Regions from separate parts of the Buttiauxella sp. AC038 genome, predicted to be linked through region 2. Evidence: predicted binding sites of a transcription regulator. Region 2 holds the regulator's gene; the other holds the start of a gene.
What was found. Region 2 encodes LexA, which represses DNA repair genes until DNA is damaged. Its sites were predicted from a motif close to TNCTGTATGTACATACAGNA; they were not measured.
Positions count from the first base shown of each region.

Region 1: the regulator LexA is predicted to act here: its motif matches at 2,371-2,390, upstream of umuD (translesion error-prone DNA polymerase V autoproteolytic subunit).

Region 1 covers NZ_CEEDCQ010000004.1:44,052-48,485, forward strand. The annotation lists gene AC0IXI_RS23795 (LysR family transcriptional regulator) at 1-743, opposite strand, end outside; gene AC0IXI_RS23800 (SOS response-associated peptidase family protein) at 1,556-2,236, shown strand; gene umuD (translesion error-prone DNA polymerase V autoproteolytic subunit) at 2,411-2,839, shown strand; gene AC0IXI_RS23810 (Y-family DNA polymerase) at 2,839-4,113, shown strand.
Region 2 covers NZ_CEEDCQ010000001.1:4,656,649-4,661,082, reverse strand. The annotation lists gene plsB (glycerol-3-phosphate 1-O-acyltransferase PlsB) at 1-1,721, opposite strand, end outside; gene AC0IXI_RS22050 (diacylglycerol kinase) at 1,848-2,216, shown strand; gene lexA (transcriptional repressor LexA) at 2,325-2,933, shown strand; gene dinF (MATE family efflux transporter DinF) at 3,008-4,339, shown strand.

The DNA.
Region 1 (4,434 bases), on a different contig from region 2:
GTATCTAGCGGCAGATAAGCAAGTCCCAGTCCATCCAGGGCGGCTTGCCTCATCATATTTATTGTGCTGAAAGTCGCTCGTCCATCAATACGGACCTTAATTTCCGTCTCATCCTTGCGAAACTCCCAGGTATAGAATCCGCCATGAGTGGGCAGACGTAATCTGATACAGCTATGGTCGTTTAAATCACGAGGCGTTACCGGATGGGTTTTTCGCTTGAAATAAGAGGGCGCTCCGACCACTGCAAAACGGAAGTCCCTGGCAAGAGGCAGGGAAATCATATCCATATCGACCTGTTCGCCCAACCGAACGCCAGCATCATAACGCTCAGCGACAATATCTTTGAGTCCGTACTCGCTGATAATTTCAATGTTGATATCGGGATACTCAAGCATCACCGGGGCGAGTTTAGGCCAGAGAATTGTATCGGCTGCATGTTCAACGGCAGTAATACGCACAGTACCGGCTGGTTTTTCTCTCAACCCGCTGAGTGCGGCGATCTCACTTTCAATTTCGTCAAAATGTGGTCCTATACGGGAAAGTAGCCGTTCGCCAGCTTCTGTCACAGAAACGCTACGCGTTGTACGGGTAAGAAGACGAAGGCCAAGATCAGCTTCAAGAGTCCTTACCGTGTAGCTCAGTGCCGACTGCGAGACACCTAACTGAGCAGCCGCTTTTGTGAAACTTTTTTCACGGGCAACTGCGATAAAAGATTGATAATCGTTCACATTTCTACGGCGCATTTATTGACCAGGTTCTTTTGGATTAATATTTCTTACGTATAAAATAATTCCTGGCATGGAGGTTTGTCTATTGGTAACGATCCAATGTTCCTCATCCACGACAAGTAACCATTAGCACTCACTAATGCTCAATAGAACCAAGGCTTACCAACTTCCGCTTTTGGCACAAGGCGGACTATCAAGTGTTCCCCCTGAAAGGATACGAAACATATGCCGAACCTTAATATTTCAAAGAATATGAGAACTAAAAGTTATCCCGCTTTCCTCTTCCTTCTCATACACCCAGTCTTTTTTTCGTCACGGAACATCGCATTCAGGATCGTAACAAATTTTCGTATACACGCAGTGAGAGCTACCTTTTTCGGCTTTACCCGTAACAGCAGCCCGGTATAAAAACTCTTGATTTGCCGTTAAAACGTACGGCTGAAAGCATTGCCCTTCCCGTTTTTTTCATCTGTTCACGCAGCTGATTATCCGGTACACCGCTCTTCCTGAGCAAACCGGTAACGATTGTCTCAACCACGTTCCTGAACTGAGCCATATTTTACCCTCCGGGAAATTTTGTGCCTGTATTCAGAGCGCTGACCAAAACCAGATGTTTGATAAGATCTGCGGGCCTGAAGACGGGTTCGGGTGGTTTTTGTCACTTCTCTGCCTTGCGAATACCCGCTGTCTGAGTGAGGTATGGCCAGCCTGCATTTTCCATCGCAACTGGTTTTCTAAATAATCATAGCGGAGCGCAGCGACATCCGTTTCTCATGTTCCTTCTGCAGTGCTCATCTATCCTTAGAAGACCATTGTGCGGAGGCAATATGTGCGGAAGATTCACGCAGTACAACACACGCGAAGAATATCTTAGCTGGCTTGCTGACGAGTCTGAGCGGGATATCCCCTATGATCCGGAACCCCTCGGCCGATACAACGTCGCACCCGGTACGAAGGTTCTGCTGCTCAATGAACGGGATAACATTCTGCATCTCGATCCGGTGGTCTGGTCTTTTGCGCCAGCGTGGTGGGGTAAACAACCCCTCATCAATGCCCGGGTTGAAACGGCCGCAACGAGCAGGATGTTTAAGCCGTTATGGACACATGGACGGGCAATCGTTTTTGCTGATGCCTGGTATGAATGGAAAAATGAAGGAGGAACTAAACAACCTTACCTGATATATCGAGAGGACCGGCATCCACTTCTCTTCGCCGCTATTGGCCATCCCCCGTTTGAGCGAGGAGATGAACACGAAGGTTTTGTTATCGTTACCGCAGCCGCCGATAAAGGTCTCATTGATATTCATGATCGTCGACCTCTGACACTGACGCCATCAGCCGCCAGACGCTGGCTACGACAGGAGACGACAAGCCAGGAAGCAGAAGAAATAGCGCGGGAAGGAAGTGTGACGGCAGATGAGTTTACGTGGCATACCGTCACTCGGGCTGTGGGGAATGTCAAAAATCAGGGGGCCGGGCTGATTGAGCCGATCGATAAATCGCCATAGCGGATCTACAAGGAATCACACAGAGTTATCCCCTGAAAATGTGGATAAGTCATCCAACTATTTTTCACGACAAAACAGGAAACTACCAGAAAGAGGGGGCATAACGCTTGCAACCGCGCATAAACAGTAAATAATACTGTATATAAAAACAGTTATATTTTCCGGAGTTCGTTTATGTTGCGCTTCATTCCTTCAGCCACAACCCCAGACATTGTCAGGCTTCCGCTCTTTACAGAGCGTTGTGCTGCCGGCTTCCCCTCCCCTGCTCAGGATTATGTTGAAGCAGAACTTGATTTGAATGAGTACTGCATTCGCCGAAAAGGATCGACTTTCTTTGTCAGGGCAATTGGCAGCTCAATGACAGATATCGGGCTTAATGATGGTGATTTGATGGTTGTGGACAAGGCGGAACGGGCACAACACGGTGATATTGTTATTGCAGAAATAGAGGGAGAATTTACGGTAAAACGTCTGTTACTGAAGCCCCGACTGGCCCTGCAGGCGATGAATCCCGCCTTTCCCACCTTATACCCCGACCCGGAACAACTTGAGATTTTCGGCGTAGTGATGGCCTTTGTGCACAAAACGCGGAGTGGTGACTGATGTATGCCCTGGCGGATGTGAACGCATTCTATGCCAGTTGTGAAAAGGTCTTCCGGCCAGACCTGCGAGGGAAACCGGTAGCCGTGCTCAGCAATAACGACGGGTGTGTGATTGCCCGCTCGGCTGAAGCGAAGCGGCTCGGGATAAAAATGGGGATGCCGTGGTTCCAGCTCAGGCAGATGCAACTGCCGGAAAAGCTTCATATCTTTTCGAGTAATTATGAGCTCTATGCGAGCATGAGCAACCGAGTCATGTCTCATCTGGAGGAACTGGCTCCTCGCGTCGAACAGTACAGTATCGATGAAATGTTCCTGGATATTCGCGGCATCGACAACTGTATTGATTTTGAAGATTTCGGCAGGCAGCTGCGTGAGCATGTCAAAAATGGTACCGGACTGACCATAGGGGTCGGAATGGGAATTTCAAAGACTTTAGCAAAATCAGCACAATGGGGTTCTAAAGAGTGGCCACAGTTTCATGGTGTGCTGGCGCTGTCCCCTGGAAACAGACAGAGAACGGCTAAATTGCTTTCTCTTCAGCCCGTCGGGGAAGTCTGGGGCGTGGGTAACCGACTGACTAAAAAACTACATGCCATGGGGATCACCACGGCCCTTCAGCTGGCGCAGAGTCATCCCGCCTTTATCCGACGGAACTTCAGCGTGGTTCTCGAGAGGACAGTTCGGGAGTTGAATGGCGAGCCGTGTATTTCGCTTGAAGAGGCTCCGCCCCCAAAACAACAAATCGTGTGCAGCCGCTCGTTCGGAGAACGGATCACAACTTACGATGCGCTGCGACAGGCGATATGTCAGTACGCTGAGCGGGCTGCTGAAAAATTACGGGGTGAACGCCAGTATTGTCGACACATCGCAGTGTTTGTAAAAACGTCACCCTTTGCTGTTAACGAAACCTATTACGGTAACGTTGCGAGTGAAAAGCTGATGAATCCAACTCGAGATACCCGTGACATTATCGCTGCTGCCGTGAAGTCGCTCGACAGGATTTGGCTCGATGGATACCGTTATGCAAAGGCTGGCGTGATGCTGAATGATTTCACACCGACGGGTGTGTCTCAACTTAACCTGTTTGATGAGATACAACCACGTGCTCACAGCGAGCAGCTGATGAAAGCACTGGATTCGATTAATCATTCAGGACTGGGAAAGGTCTGGTTCGCAGGGCGTGGTATCGCCCCGGAGTGGCAGATGAAACGAGAAATGCTTTCACCTGCCTACACAACACGATGGTCTGAACTACCGGTAGCTAATATCCGATAATCGGTCCCGATTTTTTTCAAAGGAATATCTATTTCCAAGCAACTCAGATCTCGTATTACCAATATCCAAGTTATCCCATAAACAGGTTGGGACCATGGTCTCAGTTAGCAGGTTGGGACCGTGGTCCCAGTTAGCAGGTTGGGACCGTGGTCCCAGTTAGCAGGTTGGGACCGTGGTCCCAGTTAGCAGGTTGGGACCGTGGTCCCAGTTAGCAGGTTGGGACCGTGGTCCCAGTTAGCAGGTTGGGACCGTGGTCCCAGTTAGCAGGTTGGGACCGTGGTCCCAGTTAGCAGGTTGGGACCGTGGTCCCAGTTAGCAGGT
Region 2 (4,434 bases):
GCTTCTGCTGGCTGATCTGGTGCGGTCGCATCCGGTGAATACGGCACATTACGCAACAGGCTCAGGTAACAGTTGAGCTGTTCGGTCAGTTGTTCGCGCGTCAGTGAACGCTGGCGCGATGCCAGGAGCGCGGTACAACACAGGTTCATGGCGTTTGCCGCGCCTGCATTGTTAATACGCACCATCAGTTCGGCAGCAATTTCATTAACCGTTGGCGTTAACCATGCCGGGCGAATGGATTCAATCGGGTCGATTGAATCACGCCACTCAGGCACTCGCTGGTTGAGGAATGTCATCAACGGCATAGGTTCGCCGAAGTTAACATAGCCCTGGCCGAGGTTACGCAGCTTGCTCAGCCCACGAACCATCTGCATGAAGCTTTCTTTTTCTTTGGTCGCACCGCGCAGTTCTTTTGCGTAAGTCCCCACTTCCATTACATGCTCGTAGCCAATGTAAATTGGCACCAATGTAATTGGACGAGTACCGCCACGCAGCATGGCCTGAATGGTCATCGACAGCGTGCCGGTTTTCGGGTCAAGCAAACGGCCGGTACGAGAACGGCCACCTTCCACAAAGTATTCAACGGAATAGCCACGGCTAAACAGCTCGCCAAGATATTCACGGAACACGGTGGAGTAGAGTTTGCTGCCCTTAAAGGTACGGCGAATAAAGAACGCGCCCAGGCGGCGGAAAATCGGGCCTGCTGGCCAGAAGTTCAGGTTGATACCCGCCGCAATGTGCGGAGGAACCAGCCCCTGGTGGTAAAGCACGTAAGACAAAAGCATGTAGTCCATGTGGCTGCGGTGGCAGGGAACATAGACAATCTCGTGGCCGTCGTGAGCCAGTTGGCGTACACGTTCTGCATTATGAACGTTAATGCCCTGGTACAGGCGGTTCCACGTCAGACCTAATACGCGGTCGGTCAAACGCACGGCTTCATAGGAGAAGTTCGCCGCAATCTCTTCCATCAAGGCAACAGCATTTTGCTGTGCTTTTTCATGGGAGATTTTCTTGCTGCGCGCTTCATCTTCTACTGCACGGGCAATAGCTTTTGAGGCCAGAAGTTTGTTAAACAGATCCTGACGTACCGGCAGACGCGGGCCTACAGTCGCTAAACGCTGGCGAGCAAAGTGCATACGCGCCACGCGTGCCAGTTTTTGGGCGATTTTTTTATCTGTACCGTGATCGGTTGCCATCTGGCGCAGCGAAACAGGTGCCGAGAACCGCACAAAACTGTCGCGCCCAAGCCAGGATACCGCGAAGAATTTCTGAATGCCGTTAAGCATCTTCAGTGGCGGGTTAACTTCGCCTTTTTCGCGACCCGGAGAGCGGCCAAACATCACCGATACCGGCACCATCTGCACATCCAGATTTGGATTGCTGCGGTGCAAGTCGAGATAATCATGGAATAGCTTGATCGACTCTTCTTTTGGCGTGTAATAAGTGAACACGCGCGGGCCGCCATGGATAAAGACATAGCGCGGCAATACCGCACCGTCGATCTCTAATGGCTCGAGAGGGTCGGGCAAGTTGTGCGCGAGGCATTGCGCGCGCAGGGTTAATAAGTCCGCCTTTGAGTTATACGGCAGAACGTACATTATTGGGCGTGTGGGATCTAAGCCCAGTTCGGCCTGTGGATCTGCCGGAATGGACTTGCTCTTTACCAGAACGCCTAATGGTAAATTAAGTAATTTGTAGTAGATTCTTGGCCAGCCTGACATAAACGATGTAAAGCCTCAGGTTAATGATGCAAATTCGCCGCAAGAATATCAGAATCTCACCCAGATTTCTGTGGCGTTATAATTTTGACAAGCATTGATGCAAATAATTTGAAAAGGTTTCCTAAAATGGCGAGCAGTACCACTGGACTTACCCGTATCATCAAAGCCGCAGGCTACTCATGGAAAGGGCTCAAAGCAGCCTGGATCAATGAAGCAGCTTTCCGCCAGGAAGGCGTTTCTGCCGTTATCGCCATTGCCATCGCATGTTGGTTAGATGTCGACCCCATTACCCGCATTCTACTTATCGGCTCAGTCGTGTTGGTCATGATTGTCGAGATCCTCAACAGCGCTATCGAGGCTCTTGTCGACCGTGTTGGCACTGATTATCACGAACTTTCCGGGCGAGCCAAAGACATGGGCTCGGCCGCAGTATTAATTTCAATTATCCTCGCGGTAATTACCTGGGTCACGCTGCTTTGGTCGCATTTGCGGTGATCTTTCCAGAATAGTTAAGTGCCTGGTTTTTTGCTTAATTTGTGGTTCCAAATTGACCTTTGACTGTATATACTCACAGCATAACTGTATAAACACCCAGGGGGCGGAATGAAAGCGTTAACTACCAGGCAGCAAGAGGTGTTTGATCTTATTCGGGATCATATCAGCCAGACCGGCATGCCACCGACTCGTGCCGAGATTGCTCAACGTCTGGGGTTCCGTTCTCCGAACGCCGCTGAAGAGCATTTAAAAGCACTTGCCCGTAAAGGTGTGCTTGAAATTGTTTCTGGCGCATCCCGTGGTATCCGCCTGTTGGTGGAAGAAGTGACCGGTATTCCACTGGTTGGGCGTGTTGCTGCAGGTGAGCCACTCCTTGCACAGCAACACATCGAAGGCCATTATCAGGTCGACCCATCACTGTTTAAACCAAATGCCGACTTCTTGCTGCGCGTCAGCGGTATGTCGATGAAAGACATCGGCATTATGGATGGCGATCTGCTTGCGGTTCATAAAACCCAGGATGTGCGTAATGGCCAGGTTGTTGTCGCGCGTATCGATGATGAAGTTACCGTTAAGCGCTTAAAACAACAGGGCAACACCGTTCATCTGTTGCCAGAAAACAGTGAGTTTGAACCGATCGTGGTTGACCTACGCGAGCATAACTTCTCTATTGAAGGGCTGGCTGTTGGGGTTATCCGCAACGGCGACTGGCTGTAAAATCTCTTTAGGTGATGCGCATTTAAAGTGCGCATCACTGCCTTAATTATCTTTGATCTCCTTCAGGAGATGTCATGCAATTATTCTCCACAGCGGATCGTGCGCTCTGGCGCCTCGCTTTACCCATGATTTTCTCCAACATTACTGTTCCGCTGCTTGGCCTTGTCGATACGGCTGTTATTGGTCATCTGGATAGTCCTGTTTATCTGGGCGGTGTTGCCATTGGTGCGACAGCAACCAGCTTCCTGTTTATGTTGCTGCTGTTTTTGCGAATGAGTACCACAGGTTTAACTGCTCAGGCTTTTGGTGCCAATAATCCCTCAGCGTTAGCTCGTGCACTGGTGCAACCATTATTACTGGCACTAGGGGCAGGGGTGGCAATTGTCTTACTGCGCGATCCCCTCATTTCACTCGCTTTACAAATTGTCGGCGGCAATCAGGATGTGCTCGTACAAGCGCAACGCTTTCTTGAAATCCGCTGGCTGAGTGCGCCAGCCTCGCTTGCCAACCTCGTTTTACTGGGATGGTTGCTAGGGGTTCAATACGCACGAGCTCCGGTTATCTTGCTGGTAGTCGGCAATCTTCTGAATATCGTACTGGATGTGTGGCTGGTGATGGGGGTGCACCTTGATGTTCAAGGGGCGGCACTTGCGACTGTTACTGCTGAATACGCGACATTTTTCATCGGATTGCTGATGGTGAAGAAGGCTATGGGCTTGCGAGGTATCAGCTTTGAGATGCTCAAACAGTCCTGGCGTGGCAATGTTCGGCGCTTACTGGCGCTTAATCGGGACATCATGTTGCGCTCGTTATTACTGCAAGTGTGCTTTGCTTCAGTCACCATCTTTGGTGCGCGCTTAGGCAGCGAAATTGTCGCCGTCAATGCGGTGTTAATGACTCTCCTGACGTTTACCGCTTATGCGCTTGATGGTTTTGCCTATGCTGTTGAAGCTCACTCCGGGCAAGCTTATGGTGCAAAGAATCGTGGTCAATTGCTCGAGGTTTGGGGGGCAGCTTGTCGGCAGGCGGGTTTAGTCGCGCTCATGTTTGCCGTGGTGTATGCCCTATTTGGCGAGCAAATTGTTTCTCTTCTGACGTCCATTTCCCAATTACAGCTACAGGCCGATCGTTATCTCCACTGGCAGATTGTGTTACCCGTGGTTGGTGTCTGGTGCTACTTGCTGGATGGGATGTTTATTGGCGCGACAAGAGGCGCTGAGATGCGTAATAGCATGGCGGTTGCCGCTGTTGGTTTCGGCCTAACGCTCTTCACTGTTCCGTATTTAGGCAACCACGGGTTATGGCTGTCTGTAGCGGTATTCCTTGCTCTGCGGGGGCTGGCGTTAGGTTGGATTTGGCGTCGTCACTGGCAGCAAAATAGCTGGTTTAACAATGTACAAAGTTAAGCCGTATGGTTAAAGATTCTTAGTTTTCTCCCCACCACCATATCCTTGACTACAATTATTATCACGTCCAGCAGATAGAGTGGTGTTGGCCAAAT